DNA from 3 places in the Streptomyces sp. NPDC054887 genome. Region 2 is predicted to be linked to each of the others. Evidence: riboswitches for the same ligand, from Rfam matches in the RefSeq annotation. Region 2 holds a riboswitch; each other region holds the start of a gene.

Region 1 (9,785 bases), on a different contig from region 2:
CATCGCGGCTGCGGCTCCTTCGCGGTTCTGTGGGGCGAGTTCTTGCGTGTGATGCCGACCATTGTGGACCGGCGCACTGACAACGCCGACCTCGACCCGTCCGTAGCGCCTCCCCGGGCGTTCCCTGAGGGCGTACACCGGCCGGGAACTTCGCCAGGTGTCCGCGAGCTTGCATACAGTGGCAGGACTTCTCCATATCGCGATCGAAGGGACGTACATGCCCATGGGTCACACGGCCACAGCGCAGGCCGGTTCCGGCGGCCTGACAGCGACTGAGCACCGGCTGGCCAACGGTCTGCGCGTGGTGCTCTCCGAGGACCACCTGACCCCGGTCGCCGCGGTCTGCCTCTGGTACGACGTCGGTTCGCGCCACGAGGTCAAGGGCCGTACCGGCCTTGCTCACCTTTTCGAGCACCTGATGTTCCAGGGCTCGGCGCAGGTCAAGGGCAACGGCCACTTCGAGCTGGTGCAGGGTGCGGGCGGTTCGCTCAACGGCACGACCAGCTTCGAGCGCACGAACTACTTCGAGACGATGCCCGCCCACCAGCTGGAACTGGCCCTGTGGCTCGAAGCCGACCGGATGGGCTCGCTGCTCACCGCGCTCGACGAGGAGTCGATGGAGAACCAGCGCGACGTCGTCAAGAACGAGCGCCGCCAGCGGTACGACAACGTGCCGTACGGCACCGCGTTCGAGCGGCTGACCGCGCTGTCGTACCCCGAGGGCCACCCGTACCACCACACGCCGATCGGCTCGATGGCCGACCTGGACGCGGCGACCCTGGAGGACGCGCGCGCCTTCTTCCGTACGTACTACGCGCCCAACAACGCGGTGATCTCGGTCGTCGGTGACATCGACCCGGAGCGGACGCTCGCCTGGATCGAGAAGTACTTCGGCTCCATCCCGTCCCACGACGGCAAGCAGCCGCCGCGCGACGGATCGCTGCCCGACATCATCGGCGAGGAGCTGCGCGAGGAGATCCACGAGGAGGTCCCGGCGCGCGCCCTGATGGCCGCCTACCGGCTGCCGCACGACGGCACCCGCGAGGCCGACGCCGCCGACCTGGCGCTCACCGTCCTCGGCGGCGGCGAGTCCTCCCGGCTGCACAACCGCCTGGTGCGCCGCGACCGTACGGCCGTCGCGGCCGGCTTCGGGCTGCTGCGCCTGTCCGGCGCGCCCTCGCTCGGCTGGCTCGACGTCAAGACGTCGGCCGGCGTCGAGGTGCCCGACATCGAGCGCGCCGTCGACGAGGAGCTGGCCCGCTTCGCCGCCGAGGGCCCCACGCCGGAGGAGATGGAGCGCGCGCAGGCCCAGTTGGAGCGCGAGTGGCTGGACCGGCTGGGCACGGTCGCCGGCCGCGCGGACGAACTGTGCCGGTACGCCGTCCTGTTCGGCGACCCGCAGCTCGCCCTGACCGCCGTCCAGCGCGTCCTGGACATCACGGCCGAGGAGGTCCGGGCCGCCGCCGGGGCCCGCCTGCGCCCGGACAACCGCGCCGTCCTGGTGTACGAGCCGACGCACGCAGGGGACACGGCGGACGCCGAAGCCGACGACACCGCAGACGCCGCCGGTGCGACCGGTGCGCAGGAAGGGGCGGACAAGTGACCGACGCCGCAGCCGTGAGCATGGAGTTCCACCCGCAGCCGCAGGCCGGCACCCCCACGCCGTGGGCCTTCCCCGCCCCCGAGCGCGGCAGCCTCCCCAACGGCCTGACCGTGCTGCGCTGCCACCGCCCCGGGCAGCAGGTCGTGGCCGTCGAGATCTTCCTCGCCGCCCCGCTGGAGGCCGAGCCGGAGGGCCTGGACGGCGTCGCGACGATCATGGCGCGCGCCCTGTCGGAGGGCACCGACAGGCACTCCGCCGAGGAGTTCGCCGCCGAGCTGGAGCGCTGCGGCGCCACGCTCGACGCGTTCGCCGACCATCCGGGCGTACGGGTCTCCCTGGAGGTCCCCGTCTCCCGGCTGCCGAAGGCGCTCGGCCTGCTCGCCGACGCGCTGCGCGCCCCCGCCTTCGCGGACGGAGAGGTCGAGCGCCTGGTCGCCAACCGGCTCGACGAGATCCCGCACGAGACGGCCAACCCGTCGCGCCGCGCCGCCAAGCAGCTCTCCAAGGAGCTCTTCCCGGCCACCTCGCGCATGTCGCGGCCGCGCCAGGGCACCGAGGAGACGGTGGGGCGCATCGACGCCGCCGCCGTGAAGGGCTTCTACGCCGCGCACGTGCGCCCCGCGACCGCCACCGCCGTGATCGTCGGCGACCTGGAGGGCACCGACCTGGACGCGATCCTGGCGGACACCCTGGGCGCGTGGAAGGGCGACCACGCCGAGCCCCGTCCCGTGCCGCCGGTGGTCGCCGACGACACCGGCCGGGTGGTCATCGTGGACCGCCCCGGCGCGGTCCAGACGCAGCTGCTGATCGGCCGCATCGGCCCCGACCGGCACGACCGTGTCTGGCCGGCGCAGGTACTCGGCACGTACTGCCTGGGCGGCACGCTCACCTCCCGCCTGGACCGCGTCCTGCGCGAGGAGAAGGGCTACACGTACGGCGTCCGCGCCTTCGGGCAGGTGCTGCGCTCCGCCCCGGACGGGTCGGGCGCCTCGATGCTGGCGATCAGCGGCTCGGTGGACACGGAGTCCACAGGACCGGCGCTCGAAGACCTCTGGAAGGTGCTGCGGACCCTCGCGGCCGAGGGCCTCACCGACGCCGAGCGGGACGTCGCGGTACAGAACCTCGTGGGGGTCGCGCCGCTCAAGTACGAGACGGCGGCGGCCGTCGCGGGCACGCTCGCCGACCAGGTCGAGCAGCACCTGCCCGACGACTTCCAGGCGCAGCTCTACACCCGTCTCGCGGAGACGGGCACCGTGGAGGCGACCGCCGCGGTCGTCAGCGCCTTCCCGGAGGACCACCTGGTCACGGTCCTCGTCGGCGACGCCTCGCGGATCGAGGAGCCCGTCAGGGCGCTCGGCATCGGCGAGGTGAAGGTCGTCAGCGGCTGACCGGCCCGGACCGAGGAGGTCAGCGGCTGAACCCGGGCACGGTGGTCAGCGGCTGACCGGCTCGAACGGTCTGCTCAACCCGCCCTGAAACGGGACAAAGAAGGACCCCGGCATCCGAGAGGCCGCCGGGGGTCCTTCTGTTATGTCCGGTTTGTTGCGGAGGTTGCCTGTCTGGCCTGTGGGGTGCGTTACAAAACGCCGTGTCTGTTTGGTGATTAAAAGATGTCCCGTTTAGCGTCTGTCCGGCTGTCCGTCAGCAGTGAGCCGCATCCGCGGCACCGGGCAGCCATCGCCGAGTCCCCGTCAGGCGCGAGCCTGGGGAGCCGGGGACCCACGCAGTCCCTGGGGTGAATCGGACGTCCTCCGCGATCGCGGAGGGGTCCGTAGGAGACCTTCCTGCTCCGAACCCGTCAGCTAACCCGGTAGGCGAGAAGGAAGGAAAGGACCAGCCACTCCATGGCGTTCACCCGTGCCACCGGGAAGCACCGTCGTCCGAGCCGCCTGACGCGCAAGAGCGCGAGCATGGCCGGCGTCGCCGCCCTCGCGACCACCGGCGTCATCGGAGGTCTGGCCTCTCCGGCCCTCGCCGCCGACGGCGACGCGGCCCAGGCCGTCCAGGACACCGGCCTGACCCAGGCCATCGTCATCGGCGACTCCCTCGCCGACCAGATCGCCGCCCAGGCCGACCAGCAGAAGCGTGCCGCCGTCAAGGCGGAGGCCGCGCGCAAGGCCGAGGCCGAGCGGAAGGCCGAGGCGAAGCGCAAGGCCGAGGCGAGAGCCAAGGCCGAGGCCGAGGCGCGGGCCAAGAAGGAGCGCGAGGAGCGCGCGGCCAAGGAGCGCGCCGCCCGCGAGGCCGAGCGCAAGCGCCTGAACGCCTACACCCTCCCGATCGCCGGCTCCGTCGTGACCACCGGCTACAAGTCCGGCGGCAACCTCTGGTCCTCCGGCAGCCACTCCGGCGTCGACTTCCGCGCCGCGTCCGGCAGTTCCGTCGTCGCCGTCGGCGCGGGCACCGTCGTCGAGGCCGGCTGGGGCGGCGCGTACGGCAACAACATCGTGATCCGGATGAACGACGGCACGTACACGCAGTACGGCCACCTCTCGTCCCTCGGCGTCTCCGTCGGCCAGGCCGTCACCTCCGGCCAGCAGATCGGCCTCTCGGGCTCGACCGGCAACTCGACGGGACCCCACCTGCACTTCGAGGCCCGTACGTCCCCCGAGTACGGCTCCGACATGGACCCGGTCGCGTACCTGCGCGCCCACGGCGTGAGCGTCTGACGCCCCGGTCCACCCCGTTCGTACGCAAGGCCCCGGCTTCCCCGCCGGGGCCTTGTCGCGTGTCCAAAAGCCGTCCCTTTGTTCCGGCGCCCGTCGGAAAACGCGGAATGCTGCAATAGAGTCACCGAAAAGGCGTCGGTCGACCGCGTTTCGCGGGGATCAAAGGCGGAGGTTCGGTCATGCGCATTCCCGCGCAATCGGTATGCACGGCAATTCGTGACGACATCGTTTCCGGCGTGTTCCCGCGCGGCGCCAGGCTCACCGAAGAGCTCCTCGCCCGCCGATACGGCGTCTCGCGCGTCCCGGTGCGCGAGGCGCTGCGCACGCTGGAGTCGGAGGGGTTCGTCACCACCCGCCGGCACGCCGGCGCCTGCGTGGCCGAGCCCACCGAGCAGGAGGCCGCCGACCTCCTGGAGGTACGGACGCTCCTCGAACCGCTGGGCGCCGCCCGCGCCGCCCAGCGGCGCACCGAGGCCCATCTCAAGGTGCTCCGCGGCCTCGTCAGACTCGGCCAGGAGCGGGCCCGCAGGGGCGAGGGCGAGGATCTGCGCGCGCTGGGCGGCTGGTTCCACGAGACGCTCGCCCAGGCGTCGGGCAGCCCCGGCCTGACGGCCCTGCTGACCCAGCTCAGACACAAGATCGCCTGGATGTACGCCGTCGAGCAGCCCGCCCGCCCCGCGGAGTCGTGGGCCGAACACGGGGCCATCGTCGACGCCGTGGCGCGCGGCGACGCGGAACGGGCCCGCGCGCTGACGGCGCTGCACGCCGAACGCGCGGTGGCCTCGCACCGGTTGCGGCGCAGCGGGCGAGGGCGCGAAGGCGTGAGGACTTCGCAACATCCCGTAAACACGGTGAGCGGCCGCCTTTAACAGTGGCGCCGTATACAAAAAGAAGCGCGAATTCAGGGGTGTATTTCTGCTGCCCGAATTCGGCGGCGTACGGCCGCGCTCACCACGCGAAGAAGCCGCGGCCCCGAATTCGAGGTGCCGCGGCTTCTTGGCGGGAATGCGCCCGTCCGAGTGGTCAGACGGTCTCGGGCAGCTCGTCGAGGCCCTCGGAGACCAGCTTCGCCAGGCGGTCGAGAGCGGCGTCGGAGCCCTCGGCCTCGGACGTCAGCACGATCTCCTCGCCGCCCTGCGCGCCGAGGCCGAGCACCGCGAGCATGGAGGCGGCGTTGACCGGGTTGCCGTCGGCCTTGGCGATCGTCACGGGGACACCCGAGGCGGTCGCCGCGCGGACGAAGATGGAGGCGGGCCGGGCGTGCAGGCCCTCGGCCCAGCCGACGGTGACACGGCGCTCAACCATGGTGTTGCCCTTCATGTTCTAACGGTTGTCTAGACCAGTCTCTCACGGGTGGCGGAGCGGCCGTGCCCCCGCCCCCGGCCGGCCCGCGTCGCGGCCTCAGCCTGCCTTGCCCCGCGCCGCCCCGCGACCCGTAGGCTTTCGCCATGCAGCCCTCGCCGGAGCAGGCCTCGCAGGACCACACGGGACACCACGCGTACCCGGCCCACTGGGAAGCCGACGTGGTGCTGCGCGACGGGGGCACGGCGCGGGTCCGCCCCATCGCCCCGGACGACGCGGAGCGCCTGGTCAGCTTCTACGAGCAGGTGTCGGACGAATCGAAGTACTACCGCTTCTTCGCCCCGTACCCCCGCCTCTCCGCCAAGGACGTCCACCGTTTCACCCACCACGACTACGTGGACCGGGTGGGACTGGCGGCCACGGTCGGCGGCGAGTTCATCGCCACCGTCCGCTACGACCGGATCAACGCGCAGGGACGCCCCTCCTCCGGCCCCGACGCCGACCTCGCCGAGGTCGCCTTCCTCGTCCAGGACGCGCACCAGGGGCGCGGGGTCGCCTCCGCCCTGCTGGAGCACATCGGCGCGGTCGCGCGCGAACGCGGCATCCGGCGCTTCGTCGCGGAGGTGCTGCCCGCCAACACCAAGATGATCAAGGTCTTCACCGACGCGGGCTACACCCAGAAGCGCAGCTTCGAGGACGGCGTCGTCCACCTCGAATTCGACCTGGAGCCGACCGACCGCTCCGTCGCCGTGCAGCGCGCCCGCGAGCACCGCGCGGAGTCCCGCTCCGTGCAGCGCCTCCTCGGCCCCGGCTCGGTCGCCGTCGTCGGCGCGGGCCGCGCGCCGGGCGGAGTGGGGCGTACCGTCCTGCGCAATCTCCTCGCCGCCGGGTTCACCGGGCGGACGTACGCCGTGAACCGGGCCTTCCCCGAGGACCTCACCGCGCTCGACGGCGTGCCCGCGCACCGCTCCGTCGCCGCGATCGGCGAGGCCGTCGACCTCGCGATCGTCGCCGTACCGGCCGAACGGGTGCCGGAGGTCGTCGCCGACTGCGGCGAGAGCGGCGTGCAGGGCCTGGTCGTCCTCTCCGCCGGTTACGCCGAGAGCGGCGCCGGGGGACGGGAGCGCCAGCGGGAGCTCGTACGGCAGGCGCGCTCGTACGGCATGCGCATCATCGGCCCGAACGCCTTCGGGATCATCAACACGTCGGACGCCGTACGCCTCAACGCCTCCCTCGCGCCGGAGCCGCCCGCGCGCGGCCGCATCGGCCTGTTCACGCAGTCCGGCGCGATCGGCATCGCGCTGCTCTCGGGTCTGTACCGGCGCGGCGCCGGGCTGTCCTCGTTCATCTCGTCCGGCAACCGGGCGGACGTGTCGGGCAACGACTTCCTCCAGTACTGGTACGACGATCCCGACACCGACGTCGTCCTCCTCTACCTGGAGTCGATCGGCAACCCGCGCAAGTTCACCCGCCTCGCCCGGCGCACGGCGGCGGAGAAGCCGGTCGTCGTGGTGAAGGGCGCGCGCCACAGCGGCAGCACGCCGCCGGGGCACGCGGTGCCCGCCACACGCATCCCCGACGCGACGGTCTCCGCCCTGCTGCGGCAGGCGGGCGTCATCCGCGTCGACACGGTCACCGAGCTCGTCGACGCGGGGCTGCTGCTGGCCGGCCAGCCGCTGCCGGCGGGGCCGCGGGTCGCGATCCTCGGCAACTCGGAGTCCCTCGGCCTCCTGACGTACGACGCCTGCCTGGCCGAGGGCCTGCGCCCGCTGCCGCCGCTCGACCTGACGACGGCCGCGACACCGGCGGACTTCCGAGCGGCGCTTGCCGGGGCGCTGGCGGACGGGACGTCCGACGCGGTGGTGGTCACGGCGATCCCGTGGGTCGGCGAGAACGGAGCGACCGAGTCCGGTGACGGCGAGGTGCTCGCGGCGGCGCTGCGCGAGGCGGCGGCGACGGGGCCGGCGAAGCCGGTGGCGGTCGTGCACGTGGAGATGGGCGCTCTGGCCGACGCCCTCGCCGCGGCGGCCGGCACGGCCCGCCCCGCGCCCCCGGCGGGGAACCCCGGCCGGGGCCCCGGGGCGAAGGGCGCCGCCGGGACCCGCCCGTCCCCGGACCGGGACGCCGCTCCGCCGGAGCCGCCGCTTCCGTCCGGTGAGCGGGGCCGGGGCGCACCGGCGGCGCAGGAGCCGCCCGCCGGCCGGGACGCGGCCCGGGGGAGTGCCGCCACCGACCGGCCGTACCCGGGCCCTCCGGCGCCTGACGACGGAAGCCCCGATTCCACCGGAGGCGTCACCGCTGCCGGCGACGGGTACGGCGGCGAACCCATGGGGTCCCACCCGCCCCAGTCCTCGCAGCAGTCCCAGCCCCACCCGTCCCACCCGCCGCAGCCCTCCCACCCGTCGCCCCCCGACACCCGCCGCATCCCCGCCTACCCCGCCGCCGAGCGAGCCGTGCGCGCGCTGGCCGAGGCGGTCAAGTACGCCCAGTGGCGGCGCCACGCCGCCGAGCCCGGCCGGGTGCCCGAGTACGACGACATCGACGAGTCCGGGGCTGCCGCCCAGATCGGCGCGCTGCTGGGCCCGGGCGCCGACCCGCGTGGCATGCCGCTGGCCGGGGACGCCGCCGGCGAGCTCCTCGGGCGGTACGGCATCGACGTACGGCCGACCCTGCCCGCGCCGCACCCCGACGCCGCCGTGGCCGCCGCCGCCCGGCTCGGTTACCCCGTCGCCCTCAAGACCACCGCCCCGCACCTGCGCCACCGCCCCGACCTCGGCGCCGTACGCCTCGACCTGGCGGACGAGGCGGAACTGCGCCGGTCCTACCGCGAGTTGACGGACGCCCTGGGCAGGTCGGAGGAGCTACAGCTCGTCGTCCAGGCCATGGCCCCCCGCGGCGTCGACACCGTCGTCAGGGCGTCCATCGACGCCGCCGCGGGCGCGGTCCTCTCCTTCGGGCTCGCCGGAGCCGCCTCGGAGCTGCTCGGCGACGTCGCCCACCGGCTCGTCCCGGCCACCGACCGGGACGCCGCTGAACTCATCAGATCGGTGCGGACCGCTCCGCTCCTCTTCGGCTGGCGCGGCTCGGACCCGGTGGACACCGCGGCGCTCGAAGAGCTCCTGCTGCGCGTGTCACGCCTCGTCGACGATCACCCGGAAGTGGTCGGAATCGCCCTGGAACCCGTGGTCGTCGCCCCGCACGGCCTGTCCGTCCTCGGCGCGACCGTGCGTCTCGCGCCCCCGCCCGCCCGCGACGACCTCGGCCCCCGCCGCCTGCCCAGCTACTGACCCCGGCATCGCGGCCCCCGGCGCCCCGTAGGATGGAGGACATGGCGAAGACCGGTACGACGACCCAGGGGCTGCGCGCGGCGATCGAGCGCAGCGGCTACTACCCGGCCCTCGTGGCCGAAGCGGTGGAGGCCGCTGTAGGCGGCGAGCCGGTCGCCTCCTACCTGGTGCACCAGGAGACGACGTTCGACTCCAACGAGGTGCGCCGGCACGTCACGGTCCTCGTCCTCACCGGCAACCGCTTCATCGTCAGCCACACCGACGAGCAGGCCGCCGACACCACCTCGCCGGCGCCGTACGCCACCACCTCCACCGAGTCGGTCAAGCTCGACCGGATCTCCTCCGTCGTGGTCAGCCGCGTCGTCGCCAACCCGGAGAAGTACGTTCCGGGCACCCTGCCGCGCGAGGTCGTCCTGACCATCGGCTGGGGCGCCGTGTCCCGCATCGACCTGGAGCCGGCCGCCTGCGGCGACCCGAACTGCGAGGCCGACCACGGCTACACCGGCAACACCACCGCCGACGACCTGAGCCTGCGCGTCAGTGAGGCCGGCGACGGTCCGGACACCGTGCGCCAGACGCTGGCGTTCGCCCAGGCGCTCTCCGAAGCGACCGCCGCGGCCGCCCGCTGATGGCGCAGCCCGCCTGGTCCGACCCGGTTCCGCTCGACCTGGACACCGCCCCCGTCCCCGAGTACGGCGCCGGTTCGCTCGCCGACCTCCTGCCGACCCTGGCGGCGGGCATGGAGGTTCCCGGTACGACCGCCACGATCCCCGAGCTCACGCCCGCCGACCGGAACTGCGTGTTCCTGATCGACGGTCTCGGCTGGGAGCAGATCAAGGCGCACCCGGAGGAGGCCCCGTACCTCCACTCCCTGCTCGGCAGCTCGCGCGGCGGCACGGGCCGCCCGCTCACGGCGGGTTTCCCCGC
Region 2 (9,785 bases):
CTGGCGGTTCGCGCTGCGGGGTGCGTCCGGCGGCGGCGCGCTGCCCGACCTCGACGACGCGGCAGCGGTGCGACGCCTGTGGGAGGAGGGCCTGTTCGCGGAGCGCGTCGGCCTTCTCGCCGCCGTACGGGCCCAGGACCCGGCGGCCGCGCTCGCCCTGCTCGCCACGACCTGGCCCACCGAGCGCGCCGAGGACCGCCTGATGTTCCTCGACTCCCTGCGCTCCGGGCTCTGTGCCGCCGACGAGCCCTTCCTGGAAGAGGCCCTGTCCGACCGCAGCCGCAATGTGCGGACCACCGCCGCCGAGCTGCTCTCCGCCCTGCCGGACTCGGCTCTCGCGGCGCGGATGGCGGCGCGGGCCGCCTCCTGCGTCAGCCTGGACCGTTCCGGACGGGCCGTCGGCGGCGAGCGCGTCACCGTCGAGGCGCCGCACGAGTGCGATGCGGACATGCAGCGCGACGGCGTGTCGCCGCAGCCGCCGACCGGGCGCGGGGAGCGCTCCTGGTGGCTGGGCCAGCTCGTCGAGTCCGCACCCCTGCATCTTTGGCCGAAGCGGATGGGTGGCCGTACGCCGCAGGAGATCGTCGCTTTGCCGGTGAGCGACGAGTGGAAGGAGGAGCTGCACGCCGCGTGGTGCCGCGCGGCCGTGCGGCAGCGGAACGCCGAATGGTCCCGCGCGCTGCTCGGCGTACCCTCCGCGCCACCGGCGACCGGCCCCGGCACGTCGTCGTTCGCCGAGCGGGCGCAGCTCCTGGCCACGCTGCCGGACGGCGAACGGGCGGAGTGGGTGGCGGCGTTCGTCGCGGCCCACGGCCTGTCCGAGGCGTTCCAGCTGCTGGGGGTGTGCAAGGTGCCCTGGTCGGAGCCGCTGGGCCGCGCCGTGGTCGACGCGCTGGACATCGCGCGTGACGCGGGAAGCTACCCCTGGAGTTTCAGCGGCGTCATGGGCCTGGCGGAGCGCTGCCTGGACCCGGGCGAGGCGGACCGCCTGGAGATCCTCACGACGACGCCGGACGAACAGGAGGGCGCGGCGCCCGGTGCGGCAGGCTACTGGTCGGAGGCCTTCCAGCGCCTGGTCGGCACGTTGCGCCTGAGAGCGGCGATGCTCGCCGAACTGTCGGAGCGCCCGCAGCCGGGCAGCCCCGGGTCCGCCTGAGCCGCCCGAGCCGGCTGGCCCCGAGCGCCGGCGCTACGAGCCGACCGCCCGCCGCGCCCCCAGCCACGGGGGCGGGGCTGGGCGGGCCGACCCGAGCGGCGCGGTCGGTGCTGTCCGGTACGCCCCGGCCGGCCCAGCCGCCGCAAGCCGAAGCCGGGCCTCCGGGTCGGCCACCCCACGGGCCGCCGCTCCGGGCGCCAGGCGGTGTCCGGGCGCCGGGCCCGGCCTCGGGATCCGGCCTCGGATCCGGCCCGGCCCCGGATCCCGGCAACAATCGTTACGCCTGCGCCTACGCCTGCGCCGCCTGGCGGACGTTTGCGTTGACCCACTCGACGATCGACTGCGTCGTCGCGCCCGGCGTGAAGATCTCCGCGACGCCCTTCTCCTTCAGCGGTGCGATGTCCGCCTCGGGGATGATGCCGCCGCCGAAGACCTTGATGTCCTCGGCGTCGCGCTGCTTGAGCAGCTCGATGACCTTCACGAAGAGCGTGTTGTGCGCACCCGAGAGGATGGACAGCCCGATGGCGTCGGCGTCCTCCTGGATGGCGGTGTCCACGATCTGCTCGGGCGTCTGGTGAAGCCCGGTGTAGATGACCTCCATACCGGCGTCGCGCAGGGCTCGCGCGATGACCTTCGCCCCGCGATCGTGTCCGTCGAGTCCCGGCTTGGCGACCACCACGCGGATCGGCCCGGTCACACCCATCACTGCCTCCATGTACCGACTGCGCCGTCTTTGGCACGCGCCCCGCACCCATGCGGACGGGGAAGTGAACGAACGTTATCGACAGCATCCCGCACCCGCTCGTTTCACGGTGGACAGGGAGGGGGAAATCACACATGGGACATGTTCGCTATGCGGCGTTCCTGCCACATCAGGCGCTGCGGCGGACCAGCCGCAGCAGCCGGGAGGCCGCGAGGGGAGCCGCAACGAGGTCGCCGTTCCACCGTGCCGTCAGCCGCACGGCGCGGTGGAACGGCCGCCGAGTTCCTCAGTACGGCACCCCATGAGGGCACACGGGGGACGGAGCCGCCTCCCCGCGCGCCGTTCGGGAGGTCCGCCATGAGGGTCCTGCCCTTCTCCATTCCACTCCGGTCCATTCCACTCCGGCCGCCCTGGCCGCCCCGGCTGCGCCTGTCGGCCGCGCTGCTGAAAGCCACCGCCCTCGAAGTCGCGATCCTCGCCGGGCACCTCGTCCTGTACCCATCCGGTATCGCACAGGAACGCCGTCACCACCCGGCTGCGCCCCCGGACCCGGACCACGGACAGCCCGGACAGCCCGTGCAACCCGGCCACCCCGTGCAGCCCGGACAGCCAGGCCACCCCGTACAACCCCTCCGCACCGAACCTGCCGCGACCCGGGCCGTCCCGGCCGAAGCCGTCGCGCTTCCCGACGGCCGCGGTCCCGACCGCCCGCCCGTCGTGCTGCTCCACGGCTTCGTGGACAACCGCTCGGTCTTCGTCGTCCTGCGCCGCTCCCTGGCCCGGCACGGATGGCACCACCTGGAGTCCCTCAACTACTCGCCGCTCACGTGCGACATCCGCACGGCGGCCGAGCTGCTCGGCCGTCACGTGGAGGAGATCTGCGCGCGCACCGGCCATGCCCGGGTGGACGTCGTGGGCCACAGCCTGGGCGGCCTGATCGCCCGCTACTACGTACAACGCCTGGGCGGAGACGTGCGCGTACGCACCCTCGTCACGCTCGGCACCCCGCACGCCGGCACCGCCGTCGCCCCGCCGATGAGCGCCCACCCGCTGGTGCGGCAGATGCGTCCCGGCTCCGACGTGATCGAGGAACTGCGCAGGCCCGCGACCTCGTGCCGTACGCGGTTCGTCAGCTTCTGGAGCGATCTCGACCAGCTGATGCTCCCGGTCACCACCGCACGCCTCAGCCACCCGGATCTCGTCGTGCAAAACATCCAGGTGACGGGAATCGGCCACCTTGCGCTGCCGGTCCATCCGGCGGTCGCCGCGGGCATCCGGCAGGCACTCGAGGAACAGGACGCGGCGGCGGGCGCATCCGACACGGTCTCCGTCGCCTGAACGTTCCGGCACCGCGATCGAACACCAGTCGAACGCAGGACAAAGGCTGTGCCCGCCGTCCGCCGAAAGGCGGCCGAATGCCCGTTTCCGGAGCGCGAAAAATCTGGCGAAGATTGTCGCCGTCGCTTACCGCCGGGTACAGTCGCGCCACTGCTTTGCCTCTGGGGTCCCCACCCGGACCCCAGCCCCCACAGGTCCCGCATTGCCGAGGCGAGAGAGAAGTTGGTGGACGACCAGCACGCCCACGCCGGGTACGACGGCTACTCCACCGGCAGCTTTCAGACAGATCCCCTCTTCGGAGACCTTCCCGGCCAGGGAAGCGGCTACGAGGCCGGCCACAGCGGCCAGTACGACACCACCCACTGGGACACCACGAGCGCCCAGCAGACGGTCGGTTACGACGCGTACGGCGCGCACCAGGGTTACGACGGCACGGGAACCGGAACCTGGCCCGCGGCGGCCTACCAGACCGCGGCCGACATCCCGGCCCAGTCCACCGGCCAGTGGGACTCCAACTCCTGGAACCAGACGGGCCAGTTCGAGACGGGCCAGTTCGACACCAGCGGGCTCGGCGCGGACACCGGACACTTCGCCACCGGCCAGTACGCGGCAGCGACAGGCCAGTACGGCACGGGAACGTACGAGACGGGCCAGTACGACACCGCCCCGTTCACCCAGGCCGCCGACACCGCCGCGGTGACCGGCCAGTGGACGACCCCCGCCTACGACACCGGCGCGTACGACGCCACCGCCTGGAACTCCGACGGCCACACCGGCGCGTACGAGAGCGCCCCCGCGCAGCAGCAAGTCTTCTACGAGACGGCCGAGTTCCCGCAGGAAGACCTGGTCGATGCCCTGGCGGCGTACGAACCGGAGGCCGCCGACGCGCCGCACGAGGCGGCGCCGGACGAGCCCGGCAACACGCCCGGCGCGGAACACGAATACACGTCGGAGTACGAGCCCGAACGCGATTCCGGGCCCGACTCGGAAACCGAATCCGACCTCGAACACGCCCCGGCGGAAGCCGTGTCCGCCGCCGCCCCCGGCTCCCGCTCGGCCCGCCGCGGCGCCGGCAACTCCGGCCGCGGACGCCGCCGTACACCGGCCAAGCGCTCCGCCCTCCTCACCGTCGCCGTCCCCTCCGCCTGCGTGATGGGTGTGGCCGGAATCGCCGCCGCCTCGGTCGGCAGCGTCGGTGGCGGCGCCCCGGCCGAGGAGAAGAAGGACACCACCACGACGGTGTCGGCCGCCGACCCCGGCTCGGTGAAGCCCGTCGCGGTCAACAACAAGCTCGACACCCAGCTGGCCAACCTCAGTACGGACGCCGAGGACTTCGCGGACCGCGCGAGCCGTACGCAGGAACGTATCGACCTCCAGGCCCGTCAGGCCGCCGAGAAGAAGCGCAGAGCCGAGGAGGCCGCCCGCAAGGAGGCCGCCCGGCCCAAGTTCGCGCTCCCGGTCGAGCAGCACGGCCTCAGCGCGTACTACGGCCAGGCCGGCATCAACTGGATGTCCGTGCACTCCGGCATCGACTTCCCCGTCGGGTACGGCACCCCGGTGATGGCCGCCACGGACGGCACGGTCCGCACGCAGTACAACACCGCCTACGGGAACATGGCGATAGTGACCGCGCCCGACGGTACGGAGACCTGGTACTGCCACCTCAGCAGCACCAAGATCCGCTCCGGCTCGGTGCAGGCCGGCGACGTCATCGCGTACGCGGGCAACTCCGGCAACTCCACGGGCCCGCACCTGCACTTCGAGGTGCGCCCCGGCGGTGGCTCCGCCATCGACCCCCTGCCCTGGTTCCGCAGTCACGGCCTCAGCCCGACCTGATCCCAGGCTCCGAGTGCCCCCGGTTCCGGGGCACAAACAGGGAAGCGACGCCCCGGCCCCGGAATGCGCCGCGCCCCGGAGCGAGGGCCCCGGGGCGCGGCGGTGAAGGGCTCGCGCCCTTCCCGGGCTTCTACAGCTTCTCGACCGGCGCGTACCGCAGCAGCAGCTTCTTCGGCCGCTCGTCGCCGAAGTCGATGGTGGCCTGCGCGTCCGACCCGGTCCCCGTCACCGTCATCACGGTGCCGAGCCCGAACTGGTCGTGCGTGACCCGGTCCCCGACCGACAGCGCGACCACCGGCTTGTCCGACGTGCGCCGTGTGGCGAACCCCGAGGCGCCGCCGCCCCGCGACCGGGACGCCAGCGAGGCCGAAAGCGACGAGGCGACGCCCGACACCGGCCCGGCCGGCGCCTGCGCGCCCCTGCGCTTCCACGTCAGGTACGTGTCCGGAATCTCCTCCAGGAACCGCGACGGCGGGTTGTACGAGGGCTGTCCCCACGCGCTGCGCATCGACGCCCGCGTCAGGTAGAGCCGCTCGCGGGCGCGTGTGATGCCGACGTACGCGAGCCGCCGCTCCTCCTCCAGCTCCTTCGTCTGGCCGAGGGCGCGCATGTGCGGGAAGACGCCGTCCTCCATGCCCGTCAGGAACACCACGGGGAATTCGAGGCCCTTGGCGGTGTGCAGGGTCATCAGCGTGATGACGCCCGATCCTTCCTCGTCCTCGTCGGGGATCTGGTCGGAGTCGGCGACGAGCGCGACCTTCTCCAGGAACTCGGCCAGCGTGCCCGGCTCGTCGCCCTCGCGCTCCTGCTCGAACTCGAGGGCCACGGCGGCGAGCTCCTGGAGGTTCTCGATGCGCGTCTCGTCCTGCGGGTCGGTCGACGCCTGCAACTCGGCCAGGTAGCCCGTGCGTTCGAAGACCGCTTCGAGGACCGTGGCGGGCCCGGCGCCGGACTCGACGATCGTGCGGAGCTCCTCCATCAGCGTGTTGAAGCGCTTCACGGCGTTCGCCGAGCGGGCGGCCATGCCGTACGCCTCGTCGACGCGCCGCAGCGCCTGCGGGAAGCTGATCTTCTCGCGCAGCGACAGCGCGTCGATCATCGCCTCGGCCCGGTCGCCGATGCCCCGCTTGGGCACGTTCAGGATGCGGCGCAGCGGGACGGTGTCCTCGGGGTTGGCCAGGACGCGCAGGTACGCGAGGACGTCCCGGACCTCCTTGCGCTCGTAGAAGCGCACGCCGCCGACGACCTTGTAGGGCAGCCCGACGCGGATGAAGATCTCCTCGAAGACGCGGGACTGGGCGTTCGTACGGTAGAAGACGGCGACGTCGCCGGCCTTCGCGTCGCCCGCGTCCGTGAGCCGGTCGATCTCCTCGGCGACGAACTGCGCCTCGTCGTGCTCGGTGTCCGCGACGTACCCGGTGATCAGGGAGCCGGCGCCGGCCTCCGTCCACAGGTTCTTCGGCCGGCGGTTCTCGTTGCGCTCGATGACGGCGTTGGCCGCGGTGAGGATCGTCTGCGTCGAGCGGTAGTTCTGCTCCAGCAGAATCGTCTTCGCGTCCGGGTAGTCCTCCTCGAACTGGAGGATGTTGCGGATCGTCGCGCCGCGGAAGGCGTAGATCGACTGGTCGGCGTCACCCACGACGCACAGCTCGCCGGGCGCCCGGCCCTCGCCCGAGGGGCCCACCAGTTCGCGTACGAGCGTGTACTGAGCGTGGTTGGTGTCCTGGTACTCGTCGACCATGACGTGGCGGAAGCGCATCCGGTAGTGCTCGGCGACGTCCGGGAACGCCTGGAGCAGGTGCACGGTGGTCATGATGATGTCGTCGAAGTCCAGAGCGTTGGCCTCGCGCAGCCGGGCCTGGTACATCGCGTACGCCTGGGCCAGCGTCTTCTCGAAGCCGTCGGCGGCCTGCCCGGCGAAGGTCTCTTCGTCTATCAGCTCGTTCTTGAGGTTCGAGACCTTGGCACTGAACGCCTTCGGGGGAAAGCGCTTCGGGTCGAGGTCGAGATCGCGGCAGACGAGCGCCATCAGGCGCTTCGAGTCGGCGGCGTCGTAGATCGAGAACGAGGACGTGAAGCCGAGCTTCTTCGACTCGCGCCGCAGGATGCGCACACAGGCGCTGTGGAAGGTGGAGACCCACATGTGGCCCGCGCGGGGGCCCACGAGCTGCTCCACGCGCTCCTTCATCTCGCCGGCGGCCTTGTTCGTGAAGGTGATCGCGAGGATCTGGCCGGGGTGCACACCCCGCTTGGCCAGCAGGTACGCGATCCGGTGGGTCAGGACCCGGGTCTTGCCCGAGCCGGCGCCGGCCACGATGAGCAGCGGCGACCCGGAGTGCACGACAGCGGCGCGCTGCTCCTCGTTCAGCCCTTCGAGCAGCGCGGCGGCGTCCACGACGGGGCGGGGCGCGCCGTCCCTGTAGTGCGCGTCCCTGGGCGCCGGAGGCACGTCGAAGGCGCCCCCGAACAGGTCATGCGGGACCTCCTCCGGAGCGTGGTCCTCGGGGGGCGGCGGGGCGGTGTCCTTCGCGTGCTCCGAGTGCTGGAGGTCGGCCAGGAAGCTGTCGTCAAAGAGGCTGCTCATCGTCTACCAAGCTTAGGCGGGACCACCGACAGCCCGCCCCGGATTCCCCGGGCCCGGGGGGAGCGGGCCGGCCATACCCGCCGCTCCGCACGCCGGGGCGCCCCCTGTCGCGCCGTGTGATGTTGCCCACGCCGGGCGACCAGCCCCTCCGGACGGCCCGTGGAGCGCGCAAACGGAACCGGTTCGGCCAGGTCACGAACATGTATCGGGCATATCGAACATCGGGCTTCCCAGCGGTCAGGACTGTTGGCTAGCGTGCCGACTCGGGCTCCCCGTACCCCAGCCGGCGAACAGCGCCGGAGCGGGTCGCCCACGCCGAATCCGGCCTGCCCCAGTGCGGTTCGGAACCGGGGACCCACGCGCACCACCTGGGGTGAATCGGTCCGCAGTCCCACGGACCGTAGGGCACCTTCCGTCTGTCCCGCCCGAACCCGACAGCTAACCCGGTAGGCGGTCCACGGAAGGAGATGCCGGCCTTGGCGTCGCATCGCAAGCCGCGTACCCGGGTACGCACCACCGCACCCGGCCTGGGTGTCACGACGGCGGCACTCGCCTCGGTCGGTCTGTTCGCCCAGTCGGCCGGAGCCGCGCCCGCCGACCCGTCGGCCCGCAAGCCGTCCGTCGAGGAAGTGCAGAAGAAGGTCGACGACCTCTACCGCCAGGCCGGCACGGCCACGCAGAAGTACAACCTCGCCAAGGAAGCCACCGAGAAACAGCGGAAGTCGGTGGACGGCCTGCTCGACTCGGTCGCCCGGAGCACCGAGAGACTGAACGACGCGCGGCGCAAGCTGGGCACGTACGCGGCGGCGCAGTACCGGTCGGGATCGGTCACGCCGACCGCCGCGCTGCTCCTCGCGGACAGCCCGCAGGCGTACTTCGACCAGAACCGGCTGATGGACCGGATGACGGAACGCCAGCAGGCCGACGTCACCGACTTCCAGGAGCAGCAGGCACAGGCGTCCGAGCAGCGCGCCGAGGCCACCAGGAGCCTGGAGAGCCTGACCGAGTCGCAGGACTCCCTCAAGTCCTCGAAGCAGGACGTGCAGAGGAAGCTGGCGGAGGCCCGCGACCTGCTGTCGCGGCTGACCGCGCGGGAGAAGGCGCGGCTCGCGGAGCTGGAGAAGCAGCGCGAGGCGGAGGCGCGGCGCAAGGCCGAGGCGAAGGCCGAGGCGGAAGCGGCGGCCAAGGCCGAAGCGGAGGCGGAGGCGGAGCGCGAGCGGGCAGCGGCGCAGGAGGACGAGAGCGACGCTGGCACGGGCACGGGCACGGGCACAGGCACGGGTGCAGGTACGGGCACGGACTCCGGCACCGGCACCGGCACGGCCCCCGTCGCCGGGGACGCGTACGCCGCCAAGGCCGAGAAGGTCCTCGCCTTCGCCCGCGCGCAGATCGGCAAGCCGTACGTGTGGGGCGCGGCGGGGCCCAGCTCGTACGACTGCTCCGGCCTGACCCAGGCGGCCTGGAAGGCCGCCGGCGTGACGCTCCCCCGCACCACCTGGGACCAGGTGAACGTCGGCACACGGGTGGCGACCGAGGATCTCAAGCCGGGTGACCTGGTCTTCTTCTACGACGACATCAGCCACGTCGGCATCTACATCGGCGGCGGCAAGATGATCCACGCCCCGAAGCCGGGCGAGTACGTCCGCGAGGAGTCGATCTACTACATGCCGATCTACGGCAGCGTCCGCCCCGCGTAGTCCGGGCGCGTACCGCCTGCTCCTCGCCCCTTGCTCCTGCCCCGCCCGGACACGGGAGAAGGGGCGAGGGGCGAGGGGTTGGCAGGTCAGGTCAGGTCCAGAGCACCGCGATGAAGATGTTGGCGACGGTCAGTCCGCCGACGGCTCCGAACAGGGCCTTCTCCACCTTCTCCTCGTCGCGCTTCACGTAGACCAGCCCGAGGATCACCACCAGGATCGCGAGCTTGACGCCGATCTTGAGGTTGTTCACCGTCTGGTCGTCCGCCTGGTTGAGGCCCACCAGCGCCACGCCCGTGACGAGCATGGTCAGCGCGCCGTGGAGCATGGCGGGCGTGAACCGGGCGGCGCCGGCGCTCATCGCCTTCATCTGGGTCAGGAAGCCGCCGAGCAGCGCGGCGATGCCGATGATGTGCAGTCCGACGAAGACATTGATGAGTACGTCCATGAAACGGAGCCTAGCTGCGGCCATAG
Region 3 (9,785 bases), on a different contig from region 2:
GTCGATGACGACCTGGTAGATGCCGGCGTAGCTGCTGTCCGGGAGGACCGCGAGGGTGTCGGCCTCCTGGCCGTCCGGGCCCCACATGTGACCGGAGGTGCGGATCATGGCCGGCATCGAGGCGTCGACGATGACGTCGCTCGGTACGTGCAGGTTGGTGATGCCCTTGTCCGAGTCGACCATCGCGAGGGCCGGGCCCTCGGCGAGCTCGGCCTCGAAGGACGCCTTGATCTCGGCACCGGCCGGCAGCGAGTCCAGGCCCTTGAGGATGCCGCCGAGGCCGTCGTTGGGCGACAGGCCGGCGGCGGCGAGCGCCTCGCCGTACTGCGCGAAGGTCTTCGGGAAGAACGCGCGCACCACGTGGCCGAAGATGATCGGGTCGGAGACCTTCATCATCGTGGCCTTCAGGTGCACGGAGAACAGCACGCCCTCGGCCTTGGCGCGGGCCACCTGTGCGGTGAAGAACTCGCGCAGCGCCGCGACGCGCATGACGGCCGCGTCGACGACCTCGCCCGCGAGGACGGGCACCGACTCACGCAGGACGGTGGTCGTGCCGTCGTCGCCCACCAGCTCGATGCGCAGGGCGCCGGCCTCGGAGATGACGGCGGACTTCTCGGTGGAGCGGAAGTCGTCGGTGTCCATGTGCGCGACGTTGGTCTTGGAGTCGGCCGACCAGGCGCCCATGCGGTGCGGGTGCTTCTTGGCGTAGTTCTTGACCGACGCGGGGGCGCGGCGGTCGGAATTGCCCTCGCGCAGCACGGGGTTGACGGCGCTGCCCTTGACCTTGTCGTACCGCGCGCGGACGTCCTTGTCCGCGTCGGTCTTCGGGTCGTCCGGGTAGTCCGGCAGCGCGTAGCCCTGCTCCTGGAGCTCGGCGATCGCGGCCTTCAGCTGCGGGATCGAGGCCGAGATGTTCGGAAGCTTGATGATGTTCGCACCGGGCGTCTTGGCCAGCTCGCCGAGCTCGGCGAGCGCGTCCTCGATGCGCTGGTTCTCCTGAAGGTGCTCCGGGAAGCTGGCGATGATGCGCCCCGCGAGCGAGATGTCGCGGCTCTCCACCGTGACACCGGCCGTCGAGGCGTAGGCCTCGACCACAGGCAAGAACGAATACGTCGCCAGGGCCGGGGCCTCGTCGGTGTGTGTGTAGATGATGGTCGAGTCAGTCACCGGGTGCTCCGCTCCACGTCTGCAACATTGCTTGACATCAAGATATCTCTAGACCGTACCTCTCTCGACAGGGGCCGGTCAGCCCGCCAGCGCCGTGGAGACGACGGCCTTGGCCTCCTCCTGGACCCGGGCGAGGTGGTCGGGGCCGAGGAAGGACTCGGCGTACACCTTGTAGACGTCCTCGGTGCCGGACGGGCGGGCGGCGAACCAGGCGTTCTCTGTGGTGACCTTGATGCCGCCGATGGGCGCGCCGTTGCCGGGTGCCTCGGTGAGGACGGCGGTGACGGGCTCGCCCGCCAGGGAGCCGGCGGTGATCTGCTCGGGCGACAGGCGTGCCAGTACCGCCTTCTCCTCCCGGGTCGCGGGGGCGTCGATGCGGGCGTAGGCGGGCTCGCCGAAGCGGGCGGTGAGCGCCGCGTAGTGCTCGGAGGGCGACTTCCCGGTGACGGCGAGGATCTCGGCGGCGAGCAGGGCCAGGATGATGCCGTCCTTGTCGGTGGTCCACACCGAGCCGTCGCGGCGCAGGAAGGACGCGCCGGCCGACTCCTCCCCGCCGAAGCCGAGCGCGCCCTTCGACAGCCCGTCGACGAACCACTTGAAGCCCACGGGTACTTCGACGAGCGCGCGCCCGAGGTCGGCCGCGACCCGGTCGATCATGCCGGACGACACCAGCGTCTTGCCCACTCCGGCGCCCGCGGGCCACTGGTCGCGGTGGGCGTAGAGGTAGCCGATGGCGGTGGCCAGGTAGTGGTTGGGGTTCATCAGGCCGGCGTCCGGCGTGACGATGCCGTGCCGGTCGGCGTCGGCGTCGTTGCCCGTCGCGATCTGGTAGCGGTCGCGGGCGTCGATCAGCGAGGCCATGGCGTGCGGCGACGAGCAGTCCATGCGGATCTTCCCGTCCCAGTCCAGCGTCATGAAACGCCAGGTCGGGTCGGTCCGCGGGTTGACCACGGTCAGGTCCAGCCGGTGCTGCTCGGCGATGCGGCCCCAATACGCGACCGACGCCCCGCCCAGCGGGTCGGCGCCGATGCGCACGCCCGCGGCGCGTACGGCGTCGAGGTCGAGGACGGAGGGCAGGTCGGAGACGTAGTGGCCGAGGAAGTCGTAGCGGCCGGTGGTGGGCGCGGCGAGGGCGCTGGTGTACGGCAGCCGCCGTACGTCCTTCATGCCGTCCGCGATGATGGCGTTGGCCCGGTCCTGGATCCAGCCGGTCGCCTCGGATCCGGCCGGACCGCCGCTGGGCGGGTTGTACTTGAAGCCGCCGTCCACGGGCGGGTTGTGGGACGGGGTGACGACCACGCCGTCGGCGAGGCCGGAGTTGCGTCCGCGGTTGTGGGCGAGGATGGCGTGGGACACCGCCGGGGTGGGGGTGTAGCCGTCGGCCGAGTCGATGAGCACGGTCACGCCGTTGGCGGCGAAGACCTCGACGGCCGTCACGCGGGCCGGCTCGGACAGCGCGTGGGTGTCGGCGCCGAGGAACAGCGGCCCGTCGACGCCCTGTTGGCCGCGGTACTCGCAGATCGCCTGGCTGGTCGCGGCGATGTGGTCCTCGTTGAAGGCCGTGGCCAGCGAGGACCCCCGGTGCCCCGACGTGCCGAAGGCGACCCGCTGGTCCGGCTCGCGTACGTCCGGGTGCAGGGCGTAGTACGCCGTCACCAGCCGGGCCACGTCGGTGAGATCGTCAGGTCCGGCCGGTTGTCCCGCTCGTTCGTGCGCCATCTGCCCACTCCTCCAGATCGTCGGTGCCGTCTTTCGCTTCGGTCACCCGTACGTACCACACCCGGGTTTCATTGTGCGGCCGTGTGGTGGTTGACCAGGCTCTCCAGGTCACCGACGGCCGTCTCGACGGTCGGCAGGGCGAGGGACGCCAGCCGGGCCTGCTTCACCCGCCGCAGGACCGAGTCGTCCTGGAGCAGGCGGCGGCACGCCGACGCGATGCCGGCGGGGGTGGGGTCGGTGACCTCGCGGCCGATGCCGAGTTCCGTGACGCGCCGGGCGTTCATGGGCTGGTCGGCCGAGCGGGGCAGCACCGCCATGGGGGTCGCGGTGCTGATCGACTCGCGCACGCCGGCGTAGCCGCCGTGGGTGAGGAACAGGTCCGCCGCCTCCAGCAGGAGCGGCTGCGGCACGGAGTCGACGACGTGCACGTGCGGCGCGGAGTCGACGGCTCCTACGGCCACGCCGCTGGTCGACACCACGGCGTTGCAGTCGAGCCGGGAGAGCCCCTCGATCATCGAGCGCAGTACGGTCGCCGGGTCCGGCCGGCCGGGCGGTGCGCGGTGCCCGTCCGGTCCGGGCAGGAAGAGCGGCATCGCGCAACCGATCCCGGCGTACACCAGGGGCCGGTCGGTGGGCAGGCCGACGATCCAGCTGGGGAGCTTCGCGCGGGGATCGGCGCAGGCGGGCTGCCGGTAGGCGAGGGGCCTGGGCAGGTGCGGGGCGAACGTCCAGGCCGGCGGGAGGTAGTCGAGGTGCCCGTACGCCGTCAGGGACCCGGGGTCGCCCTGCGGCGGCAGGCCGGCCGTGAAGCGCCACTGGTCGAGCAGGGGCAGCAGGGCGTCCGGGTCGGTGAAGCCCTTGGCGCCGGACGGCAACGCCACGTGGGGCACGCCGAGTTTCTCGGCCACCAGGCAGGCGGCGACGTCCATGGCGTCGCGCAGCAGCAGGTCCGGCTTGAAGTCGTGGGCCACCGCGTCCAGCGCCTTGAAGTGGCCGAGCAGGTGGGGGCCGGCGAGGACGAGCGCCGCCGTCCCGGCGGACGCGGTGCCGCTGTGGAGCCGCTCGACGGCCTCCCGGGTCCCCTCCCCCGCCGCCGTCGCGTCACCGAAGAGGCTCGGCAGGCACGCGGTCGCGTTCACGCCCTCGTCGAGGAACAGGCCGAGCAGGTGCTCCTCGGTGGCGATGTGCACTTCGTGCCCCGCGCCGGACAGCAGAAGGGCGAAGCGCAGGGCCTCGCGGGTCTGGGAGGGGGAGTGCATCGCAGTGCACAGGACGCGCATACCGAAGATCACCGTTTCGCCCGCTCGACAGCAGTTTCCCGTTCGAATGATCCCCGTCAACGTGTGCGCCCCCGGCCGCGCCGCGCCGGTGCGGGGCGACGGCGCCGCGCCCGCCTCCCCGCTCCGGAACGTGCGCCGGGGCCGGCGGCGGCGCCCTGATTCGAGTCGGCGGCTTCGGGGAACCCAAGGTGGGTCACACACCCGACCAGGCAGGAGACCTGCGTGAACGACGAGAACCGCGAGGTGGAGAACCCCGTCACGAAGCACCCGCAGCCGAAGCTGCCGGACCAGGAGCAGCAGCACCCGGGATGGACCGGCCCGATGGACCCGCCGCCGGACCACGGAGAGGACTCGTACTGGGGGAACGGGCTGCTCAGCGGTCGCGCCGCGGTCGTGACCGGCGGCGACTCGGGGATCGGCCGGGCGGTGTGCCTGGCCTTCGCCCGCGAGGGCGCCGATGTGCTGTTCACCCATCTGCCGGAGGAGGACAAGGACGCGGCCGAGACCGCGCGGCTGATCGAGGACGCGGGCCGCAGGGCTGTCGCGGTGGCCTGTGACATCCGCGAAGAGGAACAGTGCCGGTCGCTCGTCGAGCGGGCCGTCTCGGAATTCGGCCGCATCGACATCCTGGTGAACAACGCCGCCTATCAGATGTCCCAGCCGGACGGCATCGGTTCCATTTCCACCGAGCAATTCGACCGCGTCATGAAGACGAATCTCTACGGAATGTTCTGGCTGTCGAAGATGGCGCTCCCCCATATGCCCGAGGGAAGCAGCATCATCAACTCCTCCTCCGTCCAGGCGTACAAGCCCAGCCCGCATCTGCTGGACTACGCGATGACGAAGTCCGCCATTGTCGCCTTCACTCAAGGGCTCGCCCAGATGGTGGCGTCCAGCGGAATCCGCGTCAACGCGGTCGCCCCGGGGCCGGTGTGGACGCCTCTTATTCCGGCGACCATGCCGGACACCACGGAGTTCGGAAAGCAGTCGCCCCTGGGGCGGCCCGCGCAGCCGGCGGAGATGGCTCCGGCGTACGTGTTCCTCGCGTCCCCGCAGGCGAGTTACATCACGGCCGAGATCGTCAACGCCACCGGCGGCACGCCCCTGCCGTGACGCCCGCGCCGGCGCTCACTTCGATGTGCGGGGATCCGGTTCCGCCGCCCTGCGGTGGGCGGCGGCCTTGAGGCTGTCGGGGACGACCCTGCTCACGAGCCCCTGCGCCTTCGTCCGCACGGATCCGGCGACGATCTTCCTGCGGCCGGCCATCAGCGCCTCGAAGCCCTGCCGGGCCACCTCCTGGGGATCGTCCTTCTTCTGCCGCCCCACCCGGGTGTCGTCCAGGCCGGCGCGGTGGAAGAAGGGCGTCTCCGTGGCCCCCGGCATCAGGGAGGTGACCGTCACACCGGTGCCCCTGAGTTCGTCCCCCAGCGCCTGGGCGAAGGACTGCACGAAGGACTTCGTCGCGTTGTAGACGGCGTGGAAGGAGCCGGGGACGGTCGCGGCGATCGACGACGTGAACAGGAGCCGGCCCTGGTCACGCGCCACCATGTCCGGCAGCAGGCCCTTCGCCAGCCGCACGGTGGAGGTGATGTTGAGGTCGATCACGCGCTCCTCGTCCTCGATGCCGGTGTCGAGGAAGGCCCCGCCCTGCCCGATGCCGGCGTTGAGCGCGGCGGCGTCGACGGGCCGCCCGGTCGCCGCGACGGCGCCGAGCAGGCGGTCGGTCCCCTCCCGGGTGGCCAGATCGGTGCGCACGACGTGGACGACGGCTCCGCGGTCCCGCATCTCGTCCGCCGCCGCGCCGATCCCGGCGTTCTCGGCGGCGAGCACGAGGTCGAATCCGTGCCCGGCGAACTGCCTGGCCAGCTCGTAGCCGATGCCGGTGGAGGCGCCGGTGACGACGGCCAGCGGCCTGGTCCTGTTCTCAGTCATGATCAGCGGATACCCGCGTGAGGATTTTTTATATCCATCTGATCCTTTTTGTCCGGCTCCGAACATGCCGGTTCTGGCCGAGGCGAGGTCGGCACACCCCCGCGCACCACCGGGAAACCCAACTTCCGTACACGGGCGGGCCATTCACCCCGACACACTGGCAAGATGCCCGTTTCCGGCAGGTAATAACCGACATGAGCGGTTCGCCGGAAAGGCCGCCGCAGGCCGCCGCTCGTGATACCAGTCACGTCCTCCGGGGAATGCGAAAACTCTGCCCACCGTCAGTTCCGGTACGCCGGAAGAAAGTTGGGTTTCCCGCCCACGCACAGTGACAGGAGTTCCCACGCCCGGATACGCCCGGAGATTGCCGCGGCGAATGCGGGGCTTGTTCTTCGCGGCTCCTCTCGCTTACGGTCACCCCCAATCCGGGTGGACCGCCGAATCCTGCCGCCGTCCGGAATCCACAACCCACTCACACTCACGTACGGCAGGAGCGGGGGACCCAGGTAAGCCGCCGATCCGGGAATCCGGAACGGCTTGGGGTGAAGTCGCACCGACCGTGCGACCGGGCATCTCCAGCCCGAACCCGACAGCTCACCTCGCAGGCGACGGAGAGGAATTCGTCATGCCCTCGAAGGGTAAGCACCGCCGTTCCCAGACCAGATCGCTCCGCCGCGGCTTCATCGCCGCCGGTACCGGTGGTGCCGCGCTGATCCTGCCCCTGCTGGGCGCGACCACCGCGGGCGCGGCGCAGCCCGCCGCCGCCGCGAAGGCCGCCCCCAAGACCTACACCGTGGTCTCGGGCGACTCCCTTTCCAAGATCGCCGATGACCACTCGCTGAGCGGCTGGAAAGAGCTGTACGAGGACAACCGCGCGGTCATCGGCGACAAGCCCTCGCTGATCCACCCCGGTCTCAAGCTGACGATCGGCGCGAAGGCCAAGGCGCCCGCGAAGGCCAAGGCGAAGGCCGCCCCGGCCGCCGACCGCGCCGACCGCTCGCAGGCCCGTGCCGCCGTGGCCAAGACCACGACGTACACGAACGACCTGGACGGCTGGATCAAGGAGTCGCTGGCCATCATGGCCAAGCACGGCATCCCCGGCACGTACGAGGGCATCCACCGCAACATCATGCGCGAGTCCTCGGGCAACCCGATGGCCATCAACAACTGGGACTCCAACGCCGTGGCCGGTACGCCGTCCAAGGGCCTGCTCCAGGTCATCGCGCCCACGTTCGCGGCCTACCACGTGCCCGGCACCTCGATGGACAGCTACGACCCGGTGGCCAACATCACCGCCGCGTGCAACTACGCGGCCGACCGGTACGGCTCGATCGACAACGTGAACGGCCCGTACTAGAAGAACCCGCTGCCTGCCCCGGCGAGACCCTTGCGGGCGTCTCGCCGGGGCAGGCAGAGCAATAGCGCGCCCCATAATTTGCGCAAAATGTTAGAAATAGGGCATGAGCGGACGTCCCGGACGACCCAGGGGTGTCGGGTCACCACGCTCGTCTCGGCGAGGGGTGCGTTCCCGGCTGGAGGTACGCAGCGCCGCCGGTCAGGTGCTCCTCCTCCAGATCGTCGTCGCCGTGCTGCTGATCACCGCCGCCGTCGTCGCGCTCGCGTTCCAGACGCGCAACGACAGCGAGCTGGACGCCCGTAACCGCTCCCTCGCCACCGCCGAGGCGTTCGCGGACGCCCCCGGCACCGTCGAGGCCCTGCGCTCCCCCGATCCGACCTCCGCGCTGCGCGCCCACGTGGGCGCGGCCCAGCGGGGAGCGGGCGTGGACTTCATAGCCGTGATGAGGCCGGACGGCACCCGGATCGCCGACACCGACCCGGCGCTGGTCGGCGGGCGCGCCGAGGGCGTCGGGCGGGCGACGGCCGGCGAGCCCTTCACCGAGATCTTCGAGGGCGCCCCGAACGACGCGGCGCGGGCTGTCGTCCCCGTCACCGACACCACCGGTGCCGTCGTCGGTCTGGTCGCCGCCGGTGTGACGGTCGAGAACGTCGGGGACGCCGTCGACCGCCATCTGCCGATACTGCTCGGCTCCGGCGCAGCGGCCCTCGCGCTGGCCGTCGGCAGCGCCGTCATCGTCAGCAGGCGGCTGCGGCGCCAGACGCACGGCCTCGGGCCGACCGAGATGACCCGGATGTACGAGCACCACGACGCCGTTCTGCACGCCGTCCGGGAGGGCGTGCTCATCGTCGACGACGACGGGCGGCTGACGCTGGCCAACGACGAGGCGCGCAGGCTCCTCGAACTGCCCGCCGGCGCGGAGGGGCGCCACGTCACCGAGCTGGGCCTCGACGACGCCGTCGCAAGGCTGCTCGTCTCCGGCCGCACCGTCACCGACGCGGTGCACCTGGCCGGGGACCGGCTGCTGGCCGTCAACACCCGGCCCACCGCCCCGTACGGCGGACTGCCCGGCACCGCCGCCACGCTCCGGGACACCACGGACCTGCGGGCGCTGTCCGGTGCGGCGGAGGTGGCCCGGGAGCGCCTGAAGCTGCTGTACGAGGCCGGGGTGCGGATCGGCACCACGCTGGACGTGGTGCGCACCGCGGAGGAACTGGCGGAGGTCGCGGTCCCCGGGTTCGCCGACTTCGCCACGGTGGAGCTGCTGGACCCCGTACTGCGCGGCGAGGAGCCGGACGGCGCCCACACCGAGATGCGGCGCGCGGCGGTGAGCGGCGGGCCCGCCGAACGCCCGTTCCAGCCGGTGGGCGACCTGATCAGGTTCGTCGTTCCCACGACGCCCATGGCGGCTGCTCTGTCGAGCGGCCACGCGGTCCTGGAGGCCGACCTGGTGGTCGCCCACGGCTGGCGGTCGCAGGACCCGGAGGGCGCCGACCGGGCCCTGGCCTTCGGCATCCGTTCCCTGGTCTCGGTGCCGCTCCAGGCCCGCGGGGTCGTCCTGGGCATGGCGAACTTCTGGCGCTCGGAGGCCACCGAGCGGTTCGGCGAGGAGGACCTGGCGTTCGCCGAGGAGCTGGCCGCCCGCGCCGCGGTCGCCATCGACAACGCCCGCCGCTTCAGCCGCGAGCACGCCATGGCTGTGACGCTCCAGCGCAGCCTGCTGCCGCGCGTCCTGCCCGAGCAGGACGCCCTGGACGTGGCCTACCGCTATCTGCCCGCGCAGGCCGGGGTGGGCGGCGACTGGTTCGACGTCATCCCGCTGCCGGGCGCCCGGGTGGCGCTCGTGGTGGGCGACGTCGTCGGGCACGGCCTGCACGCCGCCGCCACCATGGGCCGGCTGCGGACCGCGGTCCACAACTTCTCCGCCCTGGACCTGGCCCCGGACGAACTCCTGGGCCACCTCGACGAGCTGGTCTCGCGCATCGACCACGAGGAGGGGGGCGACGGCGGCGACGGCATCTCGGGCGCCACCTGCCTGTACGCGATCTACGATCCGGTCTCCGGGGTGTGCTCCGTGGCCACGGCGGGGCACTTCGCGCCCGCCCTGGTCCGCCCCGACGGCACGGTGGAGTTCCTCGAAGTGCCGGTCTTCCCGCCCCTCGGTCTGCACGGCCTGCCGTTCGAGACCGCCGAGGTACGGCTGCCGGAGGGCAGCCGCCTCGTGCTCTACACCGACGGGCTCATCGAGCACCGCGAGCGCGACATCGACTCCGGACTGCGCCTGCTGCGCCGGACCCTCGCGGACCCCTCGGACCCGACGCCCGAGGAGA

The links. A riboswitch is a leader RNA that binds a small molecule or an ion and turns the genes downstream of it on or off. The one in region 2 is predicted to bind cyclic di-AMP.
Region 1: it holds a riboswitch for cyclic di-AMP, as region 2 does, so the genes downstream of both, ACWGH0_RS01900 (M23 family metallopeptidase) here and ACWGH0_RS30940 (NlpC/P60 family protein) in region 2, are expected to answer to the same signal.
Region 3: it holds a riboswitch for cyclic di-AMP, as region 2 does, so the genes downstream of both, ACWGH0_RS18650 (LysM peptidoglycan-binding domain-containing protein) here and ACWGH0_RS30940 (NlpC/P60 family protein) in region 2, are expected to answer to the same signal.

Annotation. Positions count from the first base shown of each region.
Region 1 covers NZ_JBSGYQ010000002.1:102,946-112,730, forward strand. Annotated here, with positions in the region: gene ACWGH0_RS01885 (DNA gyrase/topoisomerase IV subunit A) at 1-3, opposite strand, end outside; gene ACWGH0_RS01890 (M16 family metallopeptidase) at 218-1,603, shown strand; gene ACWGH0_RS01895 (M16 family metallopeptidase) at 1,624-2,991, shown strand; cyclic di-AMP (ydaO/yuaA leader) riboswitch at 3,272-3,434, shown strand; gene ACWGH0_RS01900 (M23 family metallopeptidase) at 3,448-4,269, shown strand; gene ACWGH0_RS01905 (GntR family transcriptional regulator) at 4,449-5,138, shown strand; gene ACWGH0_RS01910 (HPr family phosphocarrier protein) at 5,293-5,574, opposite strand; gene ACWGH0_RS01915 (GNAT family N-acetyltransferase) at 5,718-8,858, shown strand; gene ACWGH0_RS01920 (DUF5998 family protein) at 8,900-9,487, shown strand; gene ACWGH0_RS01925 (alkaline phosphatase family protein) at 9,487-9,785, shown strand, end outside.
Region 2 covers NZ_JBSGYQ010000082.1:1,616-11,400, reverse strand. Annotated here, with positions in the region: gene ACWGH0_RS30965 (DUF5691 domain-containing protein) at 1-1,156, shown strand, start outside; gene ACWGH0_RS30960 (cobalamin B12-binding domain-containing protein) at 1,446-1,859, opposite strand; gene ACWGH0_RS30955 (alpha/beta fold hydrolase) at 2,217-3,197, shown strand; gene ACWGH0_RS30950 (peptidoglycan DD-metalloendopeptidase family protein) at 3,423-5,033, shown strand; gene pcrA (DNA helicase PcrA) at 5,164-7,617, opposite strand; cyclic di-AMP (ydaO/yuaA leader) riboswitch at 7,921-8,086, shown strand; gene ACWGH0_RS30940 (NlpC/P60 family protein) at 8,094-9,314, shown strand; gene ACWGH0_RS30935 (hypothetical protein) at 9,406-9,759, opposite strand.
Region 3 covers NZ_JBSGYQ010000030.1:62,464-72,248, reverse strand. Annotated here, with positions in the region: gene ACWGH0_RS18675 (NADP-dependent isocitrate dehydrogenase) at 1-1,167, opposite strand, end outside; gene pgm (phosphoglucomutase (alpha-D-glucose-1,6-bisphosphate-dependent)) at 1,246-2,886, opposite strand; gene ACWGH0_RS18665 (glycosyltransferase) at 2,955-4,145, opposite strand; gene ACWGH0_RS18660 (SDR family oxidoreductase) at 4,389-5,279, shown strand; gene ACWGH0_RS18655 (SDR family NAD(P)-dependent oxidoreductase) at 5,295-6,098, opposite strand; cyclic di-AMP (ydaO/yuaA leader) riboswitch at 6,558-6,719, shown strand; gene ACWGH0_RS18650 (LysM peptidoglycan-binding domain-containing protein) at 6,724-7,455, shown strand; gene ACWGH0_RS18645 (SpoIIE family protein phosphatase) at 7,559-9,785, shown strand, end outside.